DNA from 4 places in the Roseinatronobacter sp. genome. Region 1 is predicted to be linked to each of the others. Evidence: riboswitches for the same ligand, from Rfam matches in the RefSeq annotation. Region 1 holds a riboswitch; each other region holds the start of a gene.
The links. A riboswitch is a leader RNA that binds a small molecule or an ion and turns the genes downstream of it on or off. The one in region 1 is predicted to bind cobalamin.
Positions count from the first base shown of each region.

Region 2: another riboswitch for cobalamin. It lies ahead of bluB (5,6-dimethylbenzimidazole synthase); the one in region 1 lies ahead of ACTIE1_RS13215 (hypothetical protein).
Region 3: another riboswitch for cobalamin. It lies ahead of ACTIE1_RS10095 (ABC transporter substrate-binding protein); the one in region 1 lies ahead of ACTIE1_RS13215 (hypothetical protein).
Region 4: another riboswitch for cobalamin. It lies ahead of ACTIE1_RS11020 (cytochrome c); the one in region 1 lies ahead of ACTIE1_RS13215 (hypothetical protein).

Region 1 is NZ_JBHYFM010000020.1:44,050-49,129, reverse strand. Features, by position in the region: partial or broken gene ACTIE1_RS13230 (NAD-dependent epimerase/dehydratase family protein) at 1-177, opposite strand, end outside; gene rfbC (dTDP-4-dehydrorhamnose 3,5-epimerase) at 181-735, opposite strand; gene ACTIE1_RS13220 (CobW family GTP-binding protein) at 965-2,095, shown strand; cobalamin riboswitch at 2,186-2,388, shown strand; gene ACTIE1_RS13215 (hypothetical protein) at 2,492-2,776, shown strand; gene ACTIE1_RS13210 (ABC transporter ATP-binding protein) at 2,773-3,564, shown strand; gene ACTIE1_RS13205 (ABC transporter substrate-binding protein) at 3,561-4,496, shown strand; gene ACTIE1_RS13200 (FecCD family ABC transporter permease) at 4,556-5,080, shown strand, end outside.
Region 2 is NZ_JBHYFM010000013.1:18,434-23,513, forward strand. Features, by position in the region: gene ACTIE1_RS11030 (propanediol utilization protein) at 1-336, shown strand, start outside; gene cbiB (adenosylcobinamide-phosphate synthase CbiB) at 333-1,280, shown strand; cobalamin riboswitch at 1,375-1,576, shown strand; gene bluB (5,6-dimethylbenzimidazole synthase) at 1,621-2,331, shown strand; gene cobD (threonine-phosphate decarboxylase CobD) at 2,520-3,503, shown strand; gene ACTIE1_RS11050 (YbjN domain-containing protein) at 3,763-4,266, shown strand; gene proC (pyrroline-5-carboxylate reductase) at 4,365-5,080, shown strand, end outside.
Region 3 is NZ_JBHYFM010000010.1:90,778-95,857, forward strand. Features, by position in the region: gene ACTIE1_RS10080 (ABC transporter ATP-binding protein) at 1-410, opposite strand, end outside; gene ACTIE1_RS10085 (FecCD family ABC transporter permease) at 407-1,459, opposite strand; gene ACTIE1_RS10090 (ABC transporter substrate-binding protein) at 1,456-2,523, opposite strand; cobalamin riboswitch at 2,784-2,975, shown strand; gene ACTIE1_RS10095 (ABC transporter substrate-binding protein) at 3,108-4,151, shown strand; gene ACTIE1_RS10100 (FecCD family ABC transporter permease) at 4,148-5,080, shown strand, end outside.
Region 4 is NZ_JBHYFM010000013.1:13,144-18,223, reverse strand. Features, by position in the region: gene ACTIE1_RS11030 (propanediol utilization protein) at 1-270, opposite strand, end outside; gene cobO (cob(I)yrinic acid a,c-diamide adenosyltransferase) at 573-1,187, opposite strand; cobalamin riboswitch at 1,224-1,452, shown strand; gene ACTIE1_RS11020 (cytochrome c) at 1,585-2,217, shown strand; gene ACTIE1_RS11015 (HupE/UreJ family protein) at 2,240-2,854, shown strand; gene ACTIE1_RS11010 (DUF1636 family protein) at 2,911-3,300, shown strand; gene cobW (cobalamin biosynthesis protein CobW) at 3,293-4,330, shown strand; gene cobN (cobaltochelatase subunit CobN) at 4,337-5,080, shown strand, end outside.

The DNA of each region.
Region 1 (5,080 bases):
GCGAATATCGGCATGTTCAAACGCATAAAGCGGGCTGTCCGCCACGCTGGCCACATTGTCGAGGCACGCCGCATAAGTCAGCGCATCCAGATTGACAACGCGATGCCCGCGCCCCACCGCCAGCCGCACCACCGCCGACCCGATGAACCCCGCGCCCCCTGTAACAAGCAGTTTCATGGCCTAACCTTCATACTGAAAAGGGGTTTCAAACCGCGTGAACGCCACTGCCTGCGCGTCCTTGTCCGACAAGACAGGCGCATCCGTGCCCCAATCAATTCCAACGCTGTCCCACCGCACCGCACCGTCACATTCCGGCGCATAGTAGTCCGAGCATTTATACTGCACTTCGCAATCATCTGTCAGGGTCAGAAAGCCGTGCAGGAACCCTTTGGGAACGAAAAGTTGCGCGCCGTTCTCGGCTGATAATTCCTGCGCGACCCATTGCCCGTAGCTGGGCGACCCTGCGCGCACATCAACCGCCACATCCAGAATCGCGCCGCGCGAACACTGCACCAGTTTGTCCTGCGCATGGGGGGGACGCTGGTAATGCAACCCGCGCAACGTGTGGCGCGGGGCGGAATAGCTGTGATTGTCCTGCACGAAATCGGGCAAGGCCGCGCCTGCATCTTGCAGCGCGCGGGGGTTCCATGTCTCGCAAAACCAGCCGCGCGCATCGCCGAACCGCCGCGGCTGGATCAACAGCACCCCGTCAATGGCCAATCTTTGAATCTGCATTACAACAATCCGTTCACCAACTTCGTCCAATAGCGCGGCCCCTGACGGGGCAGGCGACACCGGCTTTCTGGCACAAGCGTTTGAAGAATGCGATACCTTCGGCTGAAATTGACAGCGCTGCGCGACGATCCTGCGTCAATGCAGGGCCTTGCAAATAAAAATGTTATAATATAACATTTATGCATTATCACGATATCCGCCCCCCCGACCAAAGAAAGCCCGCTGCTGCATGACCATGTCCGACCGCATTCCTGTAACCTTGCTGACCGGTTTTTTGGGGGCTGGCAAGACGACCTTGCTGAACTGCCTGTTGCATGACGCCCATGCAGGCCGCGTGGCCGTTGTTGTCAATGAATTCGGCGAAGCGGGCCTTGACCATGACCTGATAGAGGAAGCCGCCGAAGATGTGGTGCTAATGCCCGCAGGGTGCATTTGCTGCACCATTCGCGGTGATCTGTCCAAAACGCTGATTTCGCTTCTGGCGCGGCGCGCGCGCGGGGAATTGTCGTTTGACCGTGTGGTGATTGAAACCACAGGTCTGGCGGACCCTGGCCCGGTCTATCATACGCTTCTGGTCGATCCGGTTCTGGCACCGAATTATGCGCTGGACGGGGTTGTAACGGTTGTGGATGCCGTGCTTGGCGTGGACACCCTGAACCGCCATGCCGAGGCGCAGGCGCAAATCGCCATGGCGGATTGCATCGTATTAAGCAAGCGTGACCTGATTGATGCGGCCCAACTGGATGCACTGGGCGCACGGCTGGACAAGTTGAACCGGACGGCCCCGCGTATTCATGCAAACAACGGCGGTGTCCCCACGGGCGCGTTGTGGGGCTTGGGGCTTGGGGCCAGTGCGGATACGCCCGATCAGGCGTTGAACTGGCTAGCGGCCCCCGCCGCAGATACCCCCGCTGCAGACCCCCTCGCCGGCCTCTCTGGTCTGCGCACAGCCAAGGCACAGGCCCCCATAGGTCAGCTTGCCCCGTCGCACCATGCAACCGATGACCGGATATCAACGGCATCGATCACACTTGAAAACCCGATCCCTGTTGAGGTGTTCGACTTCTGGCTGGATACGCTGATCGCCCTGAAAGGCAGCAATATCCTGCGACTGAAGGGTATCGTGCATTTGCAGGGCGTGCCTAAACCATTTGTGTTTCACGGCGTGCAGCACATATTCGAGCCGCCGGTCCCCTTGCGAAACTGGCGCGAGGGTGAAAGCACCAGCCGCATTGTGGTGATTGCGCGTGACATGTCCAAAGAAGACCTGAACGCAAGTTTTGCAATGCTTCATATGCAGCCAGAACAGGTGGCAAGCGCACAGGGCATGACGGCGCATACCCTGTCAGAGCCGTTCTGAAATGGCCCGCAATCGCGGGGAATGGGGCGGCGGGGCGCAACAACGCGGGGATCGGGTCACGAATTATGTTGAATGAACCGCAGCCTTGCGCTAGGCGAATAGACAGATGGTGCCCGACACACATGTCGGGAGAATAGGGAAACCGGTGCGGAGAAGACCCTCTCTTATTCCGGTGCTGCCCCCGCAACTGTAAGCGGTGTGTCCCCCCTCATGCCACTGGACCGGACGGTTCGGGAAGGCGGGGAAACACAATAGCCGCGAGCCAGGAGACCTGCCATCTCAACCGAAACACGAACCCGGGCGGGGTGTCCGGAGGAGGGCATATGACGATTGCGCATCATTGCGTAAGGTGTGACAAGCACGCCTGTATCCCTGCTACTTCCTGCAGGGGGCACCATGTATCACTACACATTTGACCTGACGACATGCACGCGCTGCGTCAGCCGTTCAGGCCCATGCCTTATGGGTCTGGAATTTCTGCAGCGTTTATCCAACTCGCTGGGCGCGGCGCGCAAGATGACGGGCACGATGCCCGATATGGACGGGCAAGTCACATTTACCGAATGCCATGCCTGTGACCATTGCGTGCTGAACTGGCGCGCAACCGCAGGGGAATTGGAACTTGCCGGCGCGGATCAGGTTCTGTTGCAGGGGCGCGTTGTTGCGCAGGCCCTGCAATGAGTTGCCCTGCCCCACTACCCGCCGCGCTGGCACTGGAACAGGTGTCCTGGGGGGCGGGCATTCTTGATCCCGTCAGTCTGACCCTTGGTGCGGGGCGCGTGTTGGGCGTGCTGGGCGCGAATGGGGCGGGCAAGTCAACCCTGCTGCGGTTGATCTACCGCTTTCACAAACCCCAGTCAGGGCGTGTGCTGCTGGACGGGCGGGATATACACGCCATGCCTGCGCGCGCTGTCGCGCAGCGCGTGGCGGCTGTGTTGCAGGAACAGCCCACGGATTTTGCCCTGAGTGTGGCGGAAATCGTGGCCCTTGGCCGCGCGCCCCATCGCCGTGCCCTGTCCGGCCCGTCCGCACAGGACGCCCATATCGTCGAGCATGCGCTGGAGCGCCTGAATTTGCAGGACTTTGCCTTGCGCCCTTTTGGCACGCTGTCGGGGGGCGAACGTCAGCGCGTCATGGTCGCCCGCGCGCTTGCACAGGAACCGGGGCTTATTGTGCTGGATGAGCCGACCAATCATCTGGATATTCGCCATCAGTTGGAAGTACTGCGGCTGGTGCGCGGGCTTGGCGCGACGGTGGTTGCGTCCCTGCACGACCTTAATCTGGTGCAGGGGTTTGCCGATGATCTGCTGGTTCTGAAGGGCGGCCAGCCGCTGGCGTTCGGCCCTGTGGCGCAGGTGCTGACCCCTGACCTGATCGCGCGCGCCTTTGGCGTGCATGCGCACCCGCGCGGCCCTGCCCGATTTGATTTTTCACTATTTGATGACATGCAACAGGAGAAACGCGCATGAAATCCCTTCCCCTTGCCCTGCTTGCCACGGCATTCGCCGCGCCCGCATTGGCCCACCCCGTTACCGTGCAAAGCTGCGACCGAGAGGTGACATTTGACGCGCCCCCTGCGCGCGCGGCATCCAATGATGTGAACCTGACAGAAATGATGCTGGTTCTTGGTCTGAATGACCGGATGGTGGGATATACCGGCATTTCGGGCTGGAACAAACTGGACGAGGAAATTCGCGCCGACATTGGCGAACTGCCTGAACTGTCCGAACGCTACCCCACGCGCGAGGTGCTGATCGGCGCTGATCTGGATTTCTGGTTCGCAGGCTGGAATTACGGCATGCGCGTGGGCGGCGAGGTGACGCCTGATACATTACACCCCTTTGATATTGCAGTATATGAACTGACCGAAAGCTGCATTCACATCATGCCGCGCGATGGCGTGGCGATTGACGATATGTTCAATGATATCCGCAATCTGGGCGCAATTTTTGGTGTGGATGACCGCGCCGAGGAATTGATCACCGGCTGGCAGGCCGAACTGTCCGAGATTGCAGCAACCATCCCCGATACAGACCCGTTGCGCGTTTTTGTTTATGACAGTGGCGAGGACACGCCTTTTACCGCAGGCCGTTATGCCATGCCCACCGCCATGATCGAAGCTGCGGGCGGGCGCAACATCATGGATGATGTCGACAGCAGCTGGACCCGCGTGGCGTGGGAGCCGGTGGTCGAGCGGAACCCCGAAGTCATCATCATCGTCAATTACGGCGAAGTCACCGCCGAGCAGAAGATCGGGTTTATGAAGTCCAATCCGGCCTTTGCGGATATGGACGCGGTGGTGAATGACCGTTTTGTGGTGCTGGAATATGTCGAGGCCACACCCGGGCCGCGCAATATTCGCGCCATCCGCGCGCTGGCCGCTGCCTTTCACGGGCAATGACAATGCGCACCACCCCAAGCCCTGAAACCGCCGCCCCTGTTCTGGCCGCCAAGGCGCGCATGCCGGTTCTGGCACGTCCGGTGCGTCACGGGTTGTGGGGGCTTGGGGTGGGCGCGCTTGTTCTGTCGATTTCGGCGGCTGTCAGTATCGGTGCCGTGCCCATTCCCTTGGGCATGGTGTGGGGCGTGATCGTGGACAAACTTTTCCCCGGTCTGGTCACGCCCGACTGGTCGGCGGGGCGTGCGGCGATTGTGTGGGAAATCCGTTTGCCGCGTGCGTTGCTGGCGGCGCTTGTGGGGGCCGGGCTGGCGCTTGTGGGGGCAGTGTTGCAATCGGTCACGCGCAACCCGCTGGCGGACCCGCATTTGCTGGGCATCTCATCTGGGGCGGCATTCGGGGCCATTCTGGCACTGTTGCATACCGGCATGTTTCTGGGCCTTGCCACAGTGCCGCTTCTGGCCTTTATCGGTGCGCTTGCATCAACCCTTCTGGTGCTGTCGGTGGCCAGTTTCGCGCAGGCCACAAGCGCGGACCGGCTGGTGCTGACGGGGGTGGCGGTGTCCTTCATTGTCATGGCGCTGGCC
Region 2 (5,080 bases), on a different contig from region 1:
GCGCTCTGGGGCGGGCCACGCCCGACAGATCCCGCCGATGATGACTTCCCCGATATTTCCGATCTGGTGCAGGCGTGGCAGATGGCACGCCGGTTGCCGGACTTTACCGCGCTGGCCAGTGAGAGTGCGCGGCGCTGCCTTGCCCGCAGGGGCCCGCAAACCGACCCGACAGACAGTCTTGCTGCATCCCTTGGCGCATTGGGCTGGAACATGGCCCATACAGGGGCTGCGCGCGGCTTTATTTTCGCGCAGGGCACTGTTCCACCCCATGCGCCCGCGGTTTTGCGTGATGCCGGATATCACGGGATACTGCGCTTCGAAGGGGGGGGGTCATGAATTATGCCGCGATCATGCTGATTGCGATCGCCATGGATATGGCGTTTGGCTGGCCGGACCGCCTGTATCGCCGCATCGGGCATCCGGTGACATGGATCGGGGCCTTGATCCGCTGGCTGGATACGCGCTGGAACCGCCAAGACCACAGTTTCGGGATGCGCAAGGCAAGCGGGGCGCTGGCAGCATTGCTGGTCATTGCCTTGTGCGGCGCTGTTGCCTGGCTGGTGCAGGCGGCGTTGCCCCCGGGCTGGGCGGGGATTATGTTAGGCGGGGTTCTGGTCTGGCCGTTTATCGCATTGCGTTCAATGCATGATCATGTCGCAGCGATCATCCCCCCCTTGCAGGCCGGTGATCTGCCGCGCGCGCGCCGTGAAGTGTCGATGATCGTCGGGCGCGACCCGTCGCAACTGGACTGCGCGGGCGTGGCGCGCGCCGCGACCGAGAGTCTGGCCGAGAATACATCCGATGGTATTGTCGCCCCGATTTTCTGGGGCCTTGTCGGGGGATTGCCCGGAATTGTGGCCTACAAGGCCATCAACACCCTCGATTCGATGATCGGGTATCGCACCCCGCGGCATATGGCCTTTGGCTGGGCTGCGGCGCGGATTGACGATCTGGCCAATCTGGTTCCTGCGCGGCTGACGGGGGTATTGTTCGCGCTGGTATCGGCACGCCCGCGCGCGGCACTGGCCGCGATGTGGCGCGATGCCCGCCTGCACCGTTCGCCCAACGCAGGCTGGCCCGAGGCTGCGATGGCAGGGGCGCTTGGCGTGCGGCTGTCGGGTCCGCGCATCTATGACGGCACGACAACGGATGATCCTTGGGTCAACGGTGCCTGCCCTGACCCAAGGGCCGGGGATTTAGGCAAGGGGCTGGCACTTTACCGGCGCGCGATGGCGGCCTTGACAATTTGTGTGGCCATACTTGCGGCGTTGTGGATCTGACAGATGACAGGCCCGTCACGGGCCTGTCTGCGCGATGACTTGTGCCCCTGATACAATCGGCGTGCAAAACGGGTTTTCCCTGCCCCGAATCCGCGCTAGCCTGCGCGCGTCTGGTGCCCGTCCTGTGCAGCCTTGTGCCCGCAGCAGGGGGAGAATCGGGAATGCGGTGCAAATCCGCAACGTGCCCAACGCTGTAAGGTGGATGGCGCTGCAAGATGCCACTGGCCTGCCGGGTCGGGAAGGCGCAGTTGCCGGTGAAACCAAGTCAGAAGACCGGCCAGACGCAACCGGACCGCCCGCTGGTCAACGGGGGGTCGTGACTGTGACAGGGGATAGTGTCATGCAGCCACCCGAAACGCCCGCGCCAGCGGGTCCATTCTCGCCATACGAACGTGACGCGGTCTATCGCGCCATATTCACCCGCCGCGATGTGCGCAGCCAGTTCACCGACCGGCCCGTCGCGGATGATATGCTGATGCGGCTGCTGGGCGCTGCACATCACGCACCATCAGTGGGGTTCATGCAGCCGTGGAATTTCATCGTGATCCGCAGCGCGTCCGTCAAGGCGCAGGTTCAGTCTGCCTTCGCGCGCGCCAATACTGAGGCCGCCGCCATGTTCCCAAAGGAACGGCGCGCAGAGTATTCGGCACTGAAGCTGGAGGGCATATCCGCAGCGCCGGTGAACCTGTGTATCACATGCGACCGCGCGCGCGGCGGGGATGTTGTTCTGGGGCGGACCCATAACCGCGACATGGACCTGTATTCAACCGTTTGCGCGGTCCAGAACCTGTGGCTGGCCGCACGCGCCGAAGGTCTTGGCGTGGGCTGGGTCAGTATCTTCCAGGAGGCGGATCTGCGCGAAATTCTGCAACTGCCGGAACAGGTGGTCCCTGTGGCCTATCTGTGTATCGGCCATGTCGATCACCTGTATGAAACGCCGGAATTGCAGGTGAAGGGCTGGCAGGCACGCCTGTCGCTGGATGATCTGGTCTTTGCCGAACACTGGGGGCATTCCGCCGCTGCAGCAGACATTCCGCCGCGTGGGGCCTGAACACGACAGGCTGACCGCATTTGCAGTCGCGCGCGCTTTCGCCTTTTATGGCCGCGCGATTTCCACACGAAACGGCCCCCGTTTCCTGCAACCCGCATAAGACAGAAAAAAGGCGTTTGACCCGCAGCGCGCTGTTGCGGCAAATGGGCGGGTGCCGGTCCGGCCTGTCAGACAATACTGGAAACAAGATGCGCGATCATGGTGGAAACTTGGACGCGGCGATTGCGCGCCATGGCGGCAGCGACTGGATTGACCTGTCAACAGGGGTCAACCGCCGCCCCTACCCTGTGCCGCCGCTGCCGCAGGAAACATGGCACGGGTTGCCAACGGCACAGGCGCAAAACGCGCTGGTGCGGGCGGCGGCACTGGCATGGGGGGCCGCGCCCGAAACCGCAGGGCTGGCACTTGGCGGGGCGCAGTCAGCCATCCAGCTTGTGCCCTATCTGCTGCCGCAAAAAGGGCGGGCCTGCGTACTGGCGCCCAGTTACAACGAACATGGCGCGTGTTTGCGGGCTGCCGGATGGCAGGTTCACGACACCCGCTTGCCCGCAGACATGGCGGGCGCGGATCTTGCGGTTCTGGTCAACCCGAACAACCCTGACGGCAGGCACTGGTCCGCGCAAGACATGCTGGACCTTGCACGAAAGGTGGGGGTGCTGGTCGTGGACGAGAGTTTTGCAGATGTCACACCGGAATTGTCCTTGCTGCCGCAGTCCGGCGCGGCGGAAAACGTGATGATTCTGCGGTCGTTTGGAAAATTCTACGGATTGGCGGGCCTGCGATTGGGATTCGCATTCGGATCAAGCGCCATGATCGGGCGGTTGGCCGAACTGGCTGGCCCATGGCCCGTATCGGGCGCGGCAATATCCATCGGGTGTCACGCCCTTGCAGACAAGGGCTGGGCCGATGCCATGCGTGGCCAACTGCGCCTTGATGCAGAACGCGCAGATACAATGATCACGCGCGCGGGGTGGACCTGCCTTGGCGGGACGCATCTGTTCCGGCTGTATGACACGCCCGATGCGCAAGCCGCGCAAGACCATCTGGCCCGTCATCACATATGGTCGCGGATTTTCCCCTACTCCCGCCGCTGGCTTAGACTTGGCCTGCCGGGGCCGGAACACGAATGGCACAGGCTGGAACGGGCACTCGGCAACTTGCACGGCACCTGACACAGGCCCTGCGCGCCAGATCAGCGGTATCTGACGGGAAATGTGGCAGAAAACCACGTCAAACCCTGCAAGAATTCCTGTCACGCCACAAACAATCCACAGGAAAATCCCGCGCGTGATGCGATTTTACTTTACTAAATGCCCGTTTAGGCACACCATATATAGTAATAAAAAGTAAAAAACTGCGGAATTGTAGCGTTATACACCTTGTTTGGTAGCCGCCTTGCGGACACGAACAAGTCATCAGATCGAGGCGGGCATGTCAGCAACGGAATTCTACCTAACGAATGACCCTGTCCATCCGATCGACATTGTCGAAACGCTGGCTGCGGACCATGACTGGGACTTTGACCGCATGGGCGAGGACCAGATTGCCATGGTGGTCGAGGGGCAATGGCGCAGCTATGCGCTGACGCTGGCGCTGTCGCCCGAAGAAGACATGCTGCGCCTGATCTGCACGTTCGAGATGGACCCGCCCGAAGCTGCCCTGCCGTCATTGTATGAAACAGTCAGCCGCGCCAATGACATGGTCTGGTCCGGCGCATTCAGTTTCTGGAGCGAGCAACGCCTGATGGTCTGGCGCTATGGCCTGCTGCTGGGGGCCGACCAGACTGCCGAAGTTGACCAGATTGACCGCATGATCCGCAGTGCGCTGGTCGCTGCAGAGCGGTTCTATCCCGCGTTCCAGCTGGTGTCCTGGGCCGAGCATAGCCCGCAAGCGGCGCTGGATCTGGCATTGGCGGAAGCCGTGGGGCACGCCTGACCGGAACTGCGCCAATACTGGCCGAATAAACTGTCCCCCCCTTGACGCAGGCCCAAGGCGGCGCAACAACTGCGTCAAAACAGCAAGGGGACGCCACCATGACACTCGACCGGATTAATGAACGCGGTATGGTATTGCTGGGCTGCGGCAAGATGGGGTCGGCATTGCTGGCGGGCTGGCTGGCGCAGGGGGTTCAGCCGGATTGCGTGCATGTTGTCGAACCACACCCAAGTGACTGGTTGCGCGGAAGCGGGGTTGCCCTGAACGCCGATATGCCCGATTCGCCCGCTGTGGTCGTTCTGGCGGTCAAACCGCAGATGATGGGCAATGCCCTGCCAGCGCTGCAATCGCTGGGGGGCGGGAAAACGCTGTTCATCTCCATCGCGGCGGGCACGCAGCTGGCGCGGATCAGTGACATGCTGGGCGCGCGCACACCTGTCATTCGCGCCATGCCCAACACCCCTGCCGCAGTCGCACAAGGCATTTCCGCGCTGATTGGCAATGAAACCGTGTCAGAGGAAGACCTGCAACTGGCCGAGAACCTGCTGGCCGCCGTGGGCCAGACCCTGCGACTGGAGAGCGAGACACAGATGGATGCAGTGACCGCCCTTTCAGGGTCGGGGCCGGCCTATGTCTTTCACATGATCGAAGCGATGGCGCGCGCAGGGCAGGCACAGGGACTTTCGCCGGATATGGCGATGCAACTTGCCCGCGCCACAGTGACAGGGGCCGCAGCCCTTGCGCGTGAAACGCCCGACAGCGCCGCGCAACTGCGCATCAATGTTACCAGCCCCGGCGGCACCACCGCAGCCGC
Region 3 (5,080 bases), on a different contig from region 1:
CGGGCAATCAGGATCATCTGGCGCTGCCCGCCAGACATGCGGTCATAGCGCAGAGCGGACAGGGAACAGGCGCCGACCTGCACCAGTGCGGCATGCGCGGCTTCGGTATCATCCGGTCCGGGCTGGCCGAACAGGCCCAGCCGCGCGGCGCGGCCCATTGTCACCACCTCCAGCCCCGACAGCTTCGCCTGTGATGCGCCGTGCTGGGGCACATACCCTACAATCGCGGGCGCGTGGCGGCGGCCCTGATCCAGCGGCTGAAACCCCAGAATACTGCGCAATAATGTCGTTTTGCCACGCCCGTTCGGCCCCAATATGGCGGTCGTGCGCCCCAGCGGTACGTCAATCGACAACCCTGCAAACACCCGCAGCGCGCCAAATCGCAGGCTTGCGTCCGACACCCCGATCATGAGTGCCACGCGCGTTTGAAATGCTGGCGCAGCAAAACAGCAAAGACCGGCGCGCCAATCAGCGCAGTCAGCACGCTTAGGGGTATTTCTGAAGCTGTCAGCGTGCGGGCCAATGTGTCGATTAGAACCAGATAGCTCGCACCCAGAAGTGCCGATGCCGGAATAAGGCGGCGGTGATCTTCCCCCACGATCAGACGTGCGGCATGGGGTACGACAAGGCCGATCCAGCCGATAATGCCTGCAACAGCAACCGATGTGCCGGTCATCATCGTGGCTGCCAGGAAGATAAACCAGCGTTCGCGATCAGGGTTCACGCCCAGTGATCGCGCCTCTGCTTCGTCCAGTGCCAACAGGTTCAATCTGTAGCGTAGCGACCACACAAGTACCAAACCCAGCGCCATACCGGGCACAGCCAGCCCCAGCCGCGCCCATGTCGCCGTCGAGAATGAGCCCATCAACCAATAGACAATCGCAGGCAGGGACGAATTGGGGTCGGCCAGAAATTGCAGCACAGATACCAATGCAGCAAAAAATGCCCCTACGATCATACCTGAAAGGATGACGGTCAGAACCTCGGTCCGGCCATTGATATGGGCCAGCAGTCCAACCAGAACCAACGCGACCAGCCCGAACACAAAGGACATGCCCAGCAGAACCACCCCGTGAAAGCCCAGCAGGATGGCAAGCGCCCCGCCAAAGGCCCCGCCCTGGCTGATGCCCAGCACTTGCGGGCTGACCAGCGGGTTGCGGAAGACGCCTTGCAATGCCGCCCCACCCACGGCCAGCGCGGCCCCCGACAATGCCGCCAGCAGGACGCGCGGCAGGCGCACCAGTTCGACAATACGTTCGTCCATGGTGTCCGCGCTGCCTGATAAATCCCAGACCCGCGCCCACAGGATTTCCACAACCCTGAGCCAAGGCACCTCAAAACGTCCGGCGCTGATGGAATACAGCATGGCCAGCACCAGACAGGCCACCATCGCGGGAAACACCCCAAGGCGCAGCGCCATTCGCGCGCGCCTTGGGGCCTGATCCAGTGCAATACTCATGGCGCTGCGAATTGCGCGTAATTCGCCTGACCGCCCTGCATATCCATCCACAGGATTTCGTCGATATCCGCATCTGTCAGGTCATGGCCATACAGCACTTGATAGGCCGTGCGCATTTCCGCGCGCAGGTCATAATCGAACAGGTCCGGATGCAGCAGATTTGCCGTCCACATCCATGTCAGGGGGCTTTCCTGATTGGGCGGGTCCCAGCGATAGCCGCCAAGCGGCATTTTATAGACGCGGCCCGATTGCGCCGCATTTGTCAGTGACAGGATCGGGTCATTCATGATGCGATCAAGGGTCAGATCAGCCTCGAAGGAATTCAGAAAAATGACATCGGGGTTCCAGGTCGCAACCTGTTCAACATTGATATCCGCCCAACCGCCGACCATGTCTTCGGCCGCATTCCGCCCACCGGCAAGCATGTGATACCATGCGTTATAGTTGTTTTCGGTGCCCGATGCGCGCAGGTTGTCCATTGCGCGCAGCAGATACAGAACGCTGGGGCGATCCTCATCTGCCAGTCCTGCTGTGCGCGCTTCCATGTCGGCCTGCACTTCGGCGCGCCATTCGATCAGCGGCGCAATCCGTTCCGGCCTGCCCATCGCGGTTGCCGCCATGGTCATATATTCGCGCGTCAGTTCCTCGGACCCGTAGCGGATGGTCATAAGGTTCAGGCCCGCATTCGTGATCGGGTCAATGTAGTCCGGCCCGCGTCCGGCCCATTGGATGACCAGTTCGGGGTTGACGCGTGCCAGTTCTTCCACATTCGGGATGAAGTTCGGCGCAGTGATGTCTGACGGTATGTCGCGCGCTTCGGGAAAAATCTGCCCAAGGATACCTTCCATGATTGCGGATTTCGCGGTCGGGTTCATCCCCACCAGCCGGTCTGTCGCCCCGTCAATCGCAATCAGTGTTGATGCCATGGGGATGGGAATTGACGCGATCCTTTGCGCGGGCGCGGGCAGTGTGACCTCGCGGCCTTCATGGTCCGTGAATGTTACGGGTTCTGCGGCAAGGGGGGGCGCAAACAGGGCGGTACAAACAAGAAGGTGCAGTCGCATGGCGGGCCTTTCGTGGCATCGCCTCGGCCATTGGGGCCATTTCTGCGCAGACGGGCAGGGCAGGCTGGGCGCGAGGAGCGGTTGAGCATAACCTGGCGCGACCAGAGGGGTCCTAGCTTGGCACGAGATTTGTTTAGTGATTTAGTCGGATATTGTCAACGACTGACAGGCACGCGCGATTCCAACCGCTTGCACAAGCCGGTTCCGGCGCATCCCGCCTGAAGATAAGAATACACATGGACACTTGGAACCGCGTCGGCTAGCGTGCATGCTGCCAAGGTTCCGCATCTGCGGATTAATAGGGAATACAGGATCGGGTCCAACCCGCTATCTGTAGCTGCCCTCGCAACTGTAGGCGGCAAGGTTCTGGTCAAACCACTGGCATAGCCGGGAAGGGACACAGAACCATTCGAGCCGTAAGCCAGGAGACCTGCCTTTGGCATAACCCTAACCGCCGGCGAGGTGCCCGGCTGGAGGAATGGCATGGCAAAAGACATTTCGCCCAATGATTCGGGCGCGCATTCTACAGTCCTGACGTCCCGACGGCTGGCCCGCGTACGGCCATATTCAGATCGAGGTTTCTGATGGACTTAAGACCCCTGTGGCTGACGACGATTTTTGTCCTGCCCTATTCGCTGGCGCAAGCTGACACGGTGCTGTTCACTGATGACATGGGCCGCCAGGTGGCGGTGCAGCAGCCAGTTGAACGCGCCGTTATTTTCAACCGCTACGGGGTCGAATTCGCCCGTGCACTGGGCGCAATGGATCGCGTCGTCGGGGTCGATCAAAGCACCTATCGTGACCCGCCCTACTGGCCCGAACTGAACCCGGACATGATTGTCGGCGCAGGACAGGCAGCGCCCAATTATGAGGCGATTGTAAGCGCCAGACCGGATATCGTTATCCTGCCGCGCAATGGCGCGTGGGAAGAAGCAATCGCGCAGCTTGAACCCTTCGGCATTCCGGTCATGGTCATCACGGCCTGGGACGCCACCAAACATGTGCAGAATGTCTCGTTGATGGGTGAGCTGTTTGATGCGCCCGAACGTGCACAGGAATTAAACGATTTCTACACGGGCTATCTGGCCTTGCTGGAGGAGCGGCTGAACGGGGTGGAACCTGTCAGCATATACATCGAGGAAACGCGCCCGCTGGTCACGGTCACACCGGGGTCGGGTTGGCATGACATGGCGCTGCAAGGTGGCGCGCACAATGTCTTTGGGGGCATTGATATAGCGGCGGAACCGGCATCGCGTGGCAACGTAAACGCCTACACGATCGACCCCGAGGAACTTGTCAGCCGCAGCCCTGAAGTGATTTTCAGGCTTGTTCCCGGTTCTTATCAGGCGATCCCGGCGGACACTTATGCGCAGGCTTGGGCCGAGTTGTCAGCCCGGGACGAGATCCGCGCGACACCTGCATGGCAGTCGGAAAACACTCATCTGGTTAACTACTATCTGGCCGGGGGCGCGTCCAAAATCACAGGGGCGTTGCAGATTGCGAAATGGGCACATCCCGACCTGTTTGCGGATATTGACCCAGAAGACGCCATGCGCATCTGGATCGAGGAGTTTCAGGGCCTGCCCTACGAGTCTGGCATGACCTATACAGGTGAATTCCAGCCATGACACGCGCAACGCCGGTCGTTCTGCCGCCGCAGAACGTGCCGCCGGTGCCTGCAGAACGACCTGCCGGCACTGACGGCCTTGGTGCCCGCTATCTTGCCAGCCGGACAGCCCGGCTGGTGGGGATCACTCTGGCATTTGCGCTGCTGGTTTTGTCGGCCCTGTCGGTAACCGTGCGCGGCATCCATGAAACCGGCATGGCGGATCTGCTGCGGGTTATCGCATCGCGTGCAAGTTTCGGCGCGATTGCGGCACCGCTGGATGCCCAGTCCGAACTGGTTTTGCTGCACCTGCGCCTGCCGCGTGTTGTCATGGCCATGATTGCCGGGGCGGCGCTGTCAGTGGCAGGGGTGCTGATGCAGGCGATTACGCGCAATCCACTGGTCAGCCCCTATACGATCGGTGTGTCTTCGGCGGCGGCTTTTGGTGCGGCGGTTGCCATCATGTTCGGTGTCGGATTGACCGGCGCGGGGATCTATTTCATTCCGCTTACGGCCTTTGCCTTCGCGCTGGCCGCTGCAACGGCTGTCTTTTCAATGAGTTGGTGGCGCAATATGGGTCCGCAGGCGATGATCCTGACCGGAATCGCGCTGATGTATCTGTTCAGTGCCATGACGGCTGCCGTGCAGTTCATCGCCACAGAACAGCAGCTTGCGCGCGTTGTCCACTGGACCTTTGGCAGCCTGAACGGCGTGCGCTGGCCTGCGGTGGTGGTTTGTGGCGGCGTGCTGGCGGTCGTCCTGCCGGTGATGCAGGCGCAGGCGTGGAAACTGAATGTCCTGACAGTCGCAGGGGATGATGTCGCGCGGTCGCTGGGGGTGCATGTGTCGCGCCTGCGTGCCACGGCTATCGTGTTGTCGGTTGTTGCGGCGGCGTCAGTGATCAGCTTTCTTGGGGTTATCGGTTTTGTCGGGCTGATTGGCCCGCATGTC
Region 4 (5,080 bases), on a different contig from region 1:
CAAGCCTGCCGCAACCCGCGGCACAATCCTGAACTGCCCCGCTGTGCGAAGGCGCAATGCCGATAGCAGCGCTTTGACAGCATGTGGCGGATAATGCGCAACGACCGGCGCGTCGCCCGCGTGTGTCTGCGCGCATTGCGGGTCAAGAAATACATCCACACCGGTGCAGGGGCATGGCATGGTGATCAGCACGACGGGACCCTGCGGACCAAGCCTGCCTTGCAACCATTCGCCGAAATGGCCATTCACCCTGATGCGGCGCAGGGTCATGCGCGCAATTTCCTCAAACCGCGTTTCCTGACGCAGACCTGCGCCTCCGGCGGGGATATTTGGACCAGAATGAAATATACCATTTGTTAACCTGTTTCGACGATGATGAACCTGCGGTACAGGGAGGGATCCCGATGACCGCCCAGAGTGAAAGCGCCGCGTTTCCCCTGTTCCTGCAGCCCGAAACGCGGCGCCCGTCACCTGAATGTCCTGATTTCATTCTGGTCCAAATATCCCGGGGGAAACGCGCGCAGCGCGTTGGGGGCTGGCCCCCGTTGCCGTTTGGGCAGGGGGCGCAGCATTCAGAACTCGACACCTTTCTGGGCCTTGATGCCGTCGCGGAAAGGGTGCTTTATCAAGGTCATCTCGGTGACCAGATCGGCCATCTCGATCAGCTCGGGTTTGGCATTGCGTCCGGTCAGCACAACATGGGTCATTGGCGGTTTCTCGGTGCGCAGGAATTCAAGCACCTCTTGCAGGGGCAGGTAGTCATAGCGCAGCGCGATATTGATTTCATCCAGCAGGACAAACCGGATATCGGGGTTGCGGATCAGCGCCTTGGCCTGATCCCAGCCAGCGCGTGCGGCGGCGATGTCTCGGTCGCGATCTTGCGTTTCCCATGTGAACCCTTCGCCCGAGACGATGAATGTGCACTCACCCGCGAAGCGCGTGCGCAGGAAATCGCGTTCTCCGGTGCTCCAGTTGCCTTTGATGAACTGCACCACAGCGCAGGGCATGCCATGGGCGATACAGCGCATGATCATGCCGAAGCCGGATGAGGATTTGCCTTTGCCCGCGCCTGTATGGACGATGATCAGGCCCTTCTCGCCGGTCTTGCTTTCCATCATCCGGTCGCGGGCGGCCTTGATCTTTTGCATCTTGTCGCGGTGGCGGGCGGGGTCGGTCCTGTCGGTCATCGTGTCGTTTCCTTGCTTGACTCACCGCGCGCGGACGCGCAAGAGGAAGGGGCTGGTGCCTGTTCATGACAGGTGAAAAGGGAATGTGACAAGGCCGGATCACAAGATCAAGCCCCAAGCACAGCCGCCCCCGCGACCGTGACCGGAGAGGTTGCCCGATGCCACTGTCCCTGACGGACGGGAAGGCGGGCCGACCGACAGGTGATCCCATAGGGGAAACCTGACATCCGCAAGCCGGGAGACCTGCCAGCGTTTAGGCCGCCCCATCGGGGCATATCAACCGGCGGGGTGTCTGGTTGGGCTTGTGTCGGGACCGGCCCCGTGGCCGCCTTCACTGCCCGTGTGTTCCCCGCCCCTTTGTGTCGCGTGGCGGGTGGTCGCGCGGGAAAGTGGACGAATGAAGAACTCTCGCAGGTTAATGGCGGGTCTGGGTTTGGCTGCGGGCACATATGTGCTTGCGGCGGGGATTGTTGCCTTTGCAGTGCCGGGCGCCGAGGTGCAGATCTCGCGCGCGGACAGCATGGGTCAGGGGCAGGGCCACAGCCACAGCCATGATCATGGCCATTCCCATGTCAGCGCAGAACAGGCCGAACAGTTGACAGGGCCGTTTGGCGCGCATGGCGACCGGCATCCGCAAGCCGCAAGTTTTGCATCCCCCGCAGATGGCCTGACAGAACGGCGTCGCCGCGCCATGAGCGCGCTTTCGGGCCATTTCCGCGCGGTTTCCGCGACCTTGCTGTCGGATGCGGGGGGCGAGGATATGATCGGGATACATGCCGACGCGCTTGCGGCGCTTGGCGGTCGGATCGACACGTTGTTCGACATAGCCTCTCCAGCGCCGGAGGGGGAGAAGGGCGCCCTGGCGGCCATCTGGGCGCAGCCGGATAATTTTGCCCGATACACATCCGCCTTCAGCACCGAGGCCGAACGCTTCGCGCAGACCGTCCGCGACGGGGGGGATATGGTCAATGGCCTGCACGACCTGCGCTATTACTGCGTCGCCTGCCACGCCGATTTTCGTCAACGATGATATATCCAAAGGAACCTTGCACATGACTCGTTTTTTCATCGCACCCGCCCTGCTTCTCGCCAGTCCCGCCGTCGCGCACCACCCTTTGGGGGGCGAGGCCCCGCAGACAGTGTTTCACGGGCTGATTTCCGGCCTTGCCCATCCTGTGATCGGGCTGGACCATCTGGCTTTTGTGGTGCTGGTTGGCCTGGCCGCCGCCCTTGCGGGCCGGTCGCTGGCAGGGCCTTTCGCCTTTATAGCAGCCACGCTTGCGGGCACGGCTGTGCATCTGGCCGGTGTCATGCTGCCGCTGGCGGAACTGGTTATCACCGCATCGGTTGTCGGGCTGGGCGCAGCGCTGGTCATGGGGCGGCAGGTTGCGGGGCCGGTCGCGCTGGCAGGGTTCGCCGTTGCGGGGTTGTTCCATGGCTGGGCCTATGGCGAGGCCGTGATCGGGTCCACGCCGATGCCTGTCTTTGCCTATCTGCTGGGTTTCGGAGTCGTCCAGTTTGCGATTGCTGCGGGGGTCGCGCTGCTGGCGGGCCGGATGTTGCAACAGGGGCAGGGCGCGCTTCAGGCCCGTCTGGCTGCGGCTGTCTGTATGGGGGTGGGGCTTGCCTTCATGTTTGAAACCGTCGAGCACATGATCCTTGGCTGATATGTGCCACAAGGGGCCGGCGGTTGCGCCGGCCCGTCCCTGAACCGGAGCTTTTCATGCCCCAAGACACTGTCGATCTTCTGGTCTGCGCCACATGCCGCAGCGCCAGCCCCGCCAATCCGCTGGCCATGCCGGACCCCGACACGCGCCCCGGTGCGCAGCTTGTGCGGGCTTTACATGATGCCGCGCCCGAAGGGGTGCGCATCATTTCAGTGGACTGCCTGTCCAACTGTTCGCGCGGCTGCACGATTGCATTGCGCAAGTCCGGAGCATGGACCTATGTTTATGGCAACCTGACGCCGGAACTGCATGTGACAACCATTCTCGAGGGCGCGCAGAAATACCGTGATGCGGAAAACGGCCTTGTGCCGTGGCGCGAACGCCCCGAACATTTCCGCAAGAATTGCATCGCCCGTATCCCGCCATTGGAGGCCCCGAATGTCTGATCTGTCAAAAACCCCTGTTACCATCGTCACCGGCTTTCTGGGCGCGGGTAAAACCACACTTATCAGCCACCTGATCCGCAATGCGGGCGGGCGGCGGCTGGCAGTCGTGGTCAATGAATTCGGCACAGTCGGTGTCGATGGTGAAATGCTGAAATCCTGTGCGATCCCTGATTGTCCGGCCGAAAATATTGTCGAGCTGTCGAATGGCTGCATTTGCTGCACCGTCGCCGATGATTTCATTCCGACAGTTGAGGCGCTGTTGAAGCTGGACCCGAAGCCCGACCATATCCTGATCGAGACATCGGGGCTGGCCCTGCCCAAGCCGCTGCTGAAAGCGTTTGACTGGCCTGCCATCCGGTCGCGCATTACTGTGGACGGTGTCATCGCCCTGGCCGATGCCGAGGCGGTGGCGGCAGGGCGTTTTGCGCCCGATGTGGCCGCTGTCGATGCACAACGAGAGGCTGATGACAGTATCGACCATGAAACACCCCTGTCCGAGGTGTTCGAGGACCAGATCGCCTGCGCCGATCTGGTGCTGTTGACCAAGCCGGACCTTGCCGGACCAGCGGGCGTGGCGAAAGCCCGCGAAGTGATCGCCGCAGAAGCCCCGCGCGCCCTGCCGGTGGTCGAGGTTGCCGAAGGTGTGATCGACGCAGCCGTGCTTCTGGGGCTGGAAGCGGGGGCCGAGGATGATCTGGACGCGCGCCCCAGCCATCACGACGGGCATCATGACCATGAACATGATGATTTTGACACGATCATGGTGACGATGGGTGAAATCGCTGATCCCGCCGATCTGGCCGCGCGCATCGCGCATTTGGCCGAAAGCCAGAATATCCTGCGCGTCAAGGGCTATGCCGCGGTGGCCGGTAAACCCATGCGCCTGTTGGTGCAGGCCGTGGGCGCGCGTGTCCGTCACCAGTTTGACCGGCCATGGCAACCGGATGAGGCCCGCCTGACCCGCCTTGTCGTGATCGCTGAACATGATCATGTGAACGAAGCCGCAATCCGCGCCGCATTGGGGGCCTGATCTGCAATGCATGTCATCTTCCGCGAAAGCCACGGGCTGGATGAAGCCGACACCCCCACTGATCTGGGCCAAAGTCCGGCTGATCTGGTGGTGCTGTCGTTTTCCGACAGTGATCTGGGCGCTTTCGCGGCAGGGTGGCGCGCGGCGGGGGGCAGTTTGCCAACGCTGCGTCTGGCCAATCTGGCGGCGCTGAAACACCCGCTATCGGTGGATACCTACCTCGAAAACACGCTGGAGGGCGCGAAGGGCATTCTGATCCGGCTGATCGGCGGCGCGCCCTATTGGGGCTACGGGCTGCAACAGGTGCAGGCCCTTGCGCGGCAAAAGGGGATCGCGCTGGCCGTGCTGCCCGCTGACGGGCGGCCTGATTCCGCGCTGGACGCGCATTCAACCCTGCCGGTCAGCACGTTGCGGCGTTTGCAGCACCTGTGCGATACGGGCGGCGAGGGGGCGGCGCGGGCGGCATTGCAGCAGCTTGCGCTGGCGTCGGGCCTGTATGCGCCGCCGGTGCGCGGGGTGCGTTCGGTTGCGCAGGTGGGGGGCTGGGCGCAGGACGGCATCACCTGTCCGGCCGCGTTCCGCTTCGCGTCTGAACGCCCGCGCATTCTGGTGGTATTCTACCGGTCTTATCTTGCGGCGGCGGATCTGGACCCCGTCCGCGCGCTGATGCAGGCGATGGACGCGCGCGGTTTCGACACGCTGGCGTTGTTTGTGCCGTCCCTGAAGGAACCGCAGGCGCGCGCATGGCTG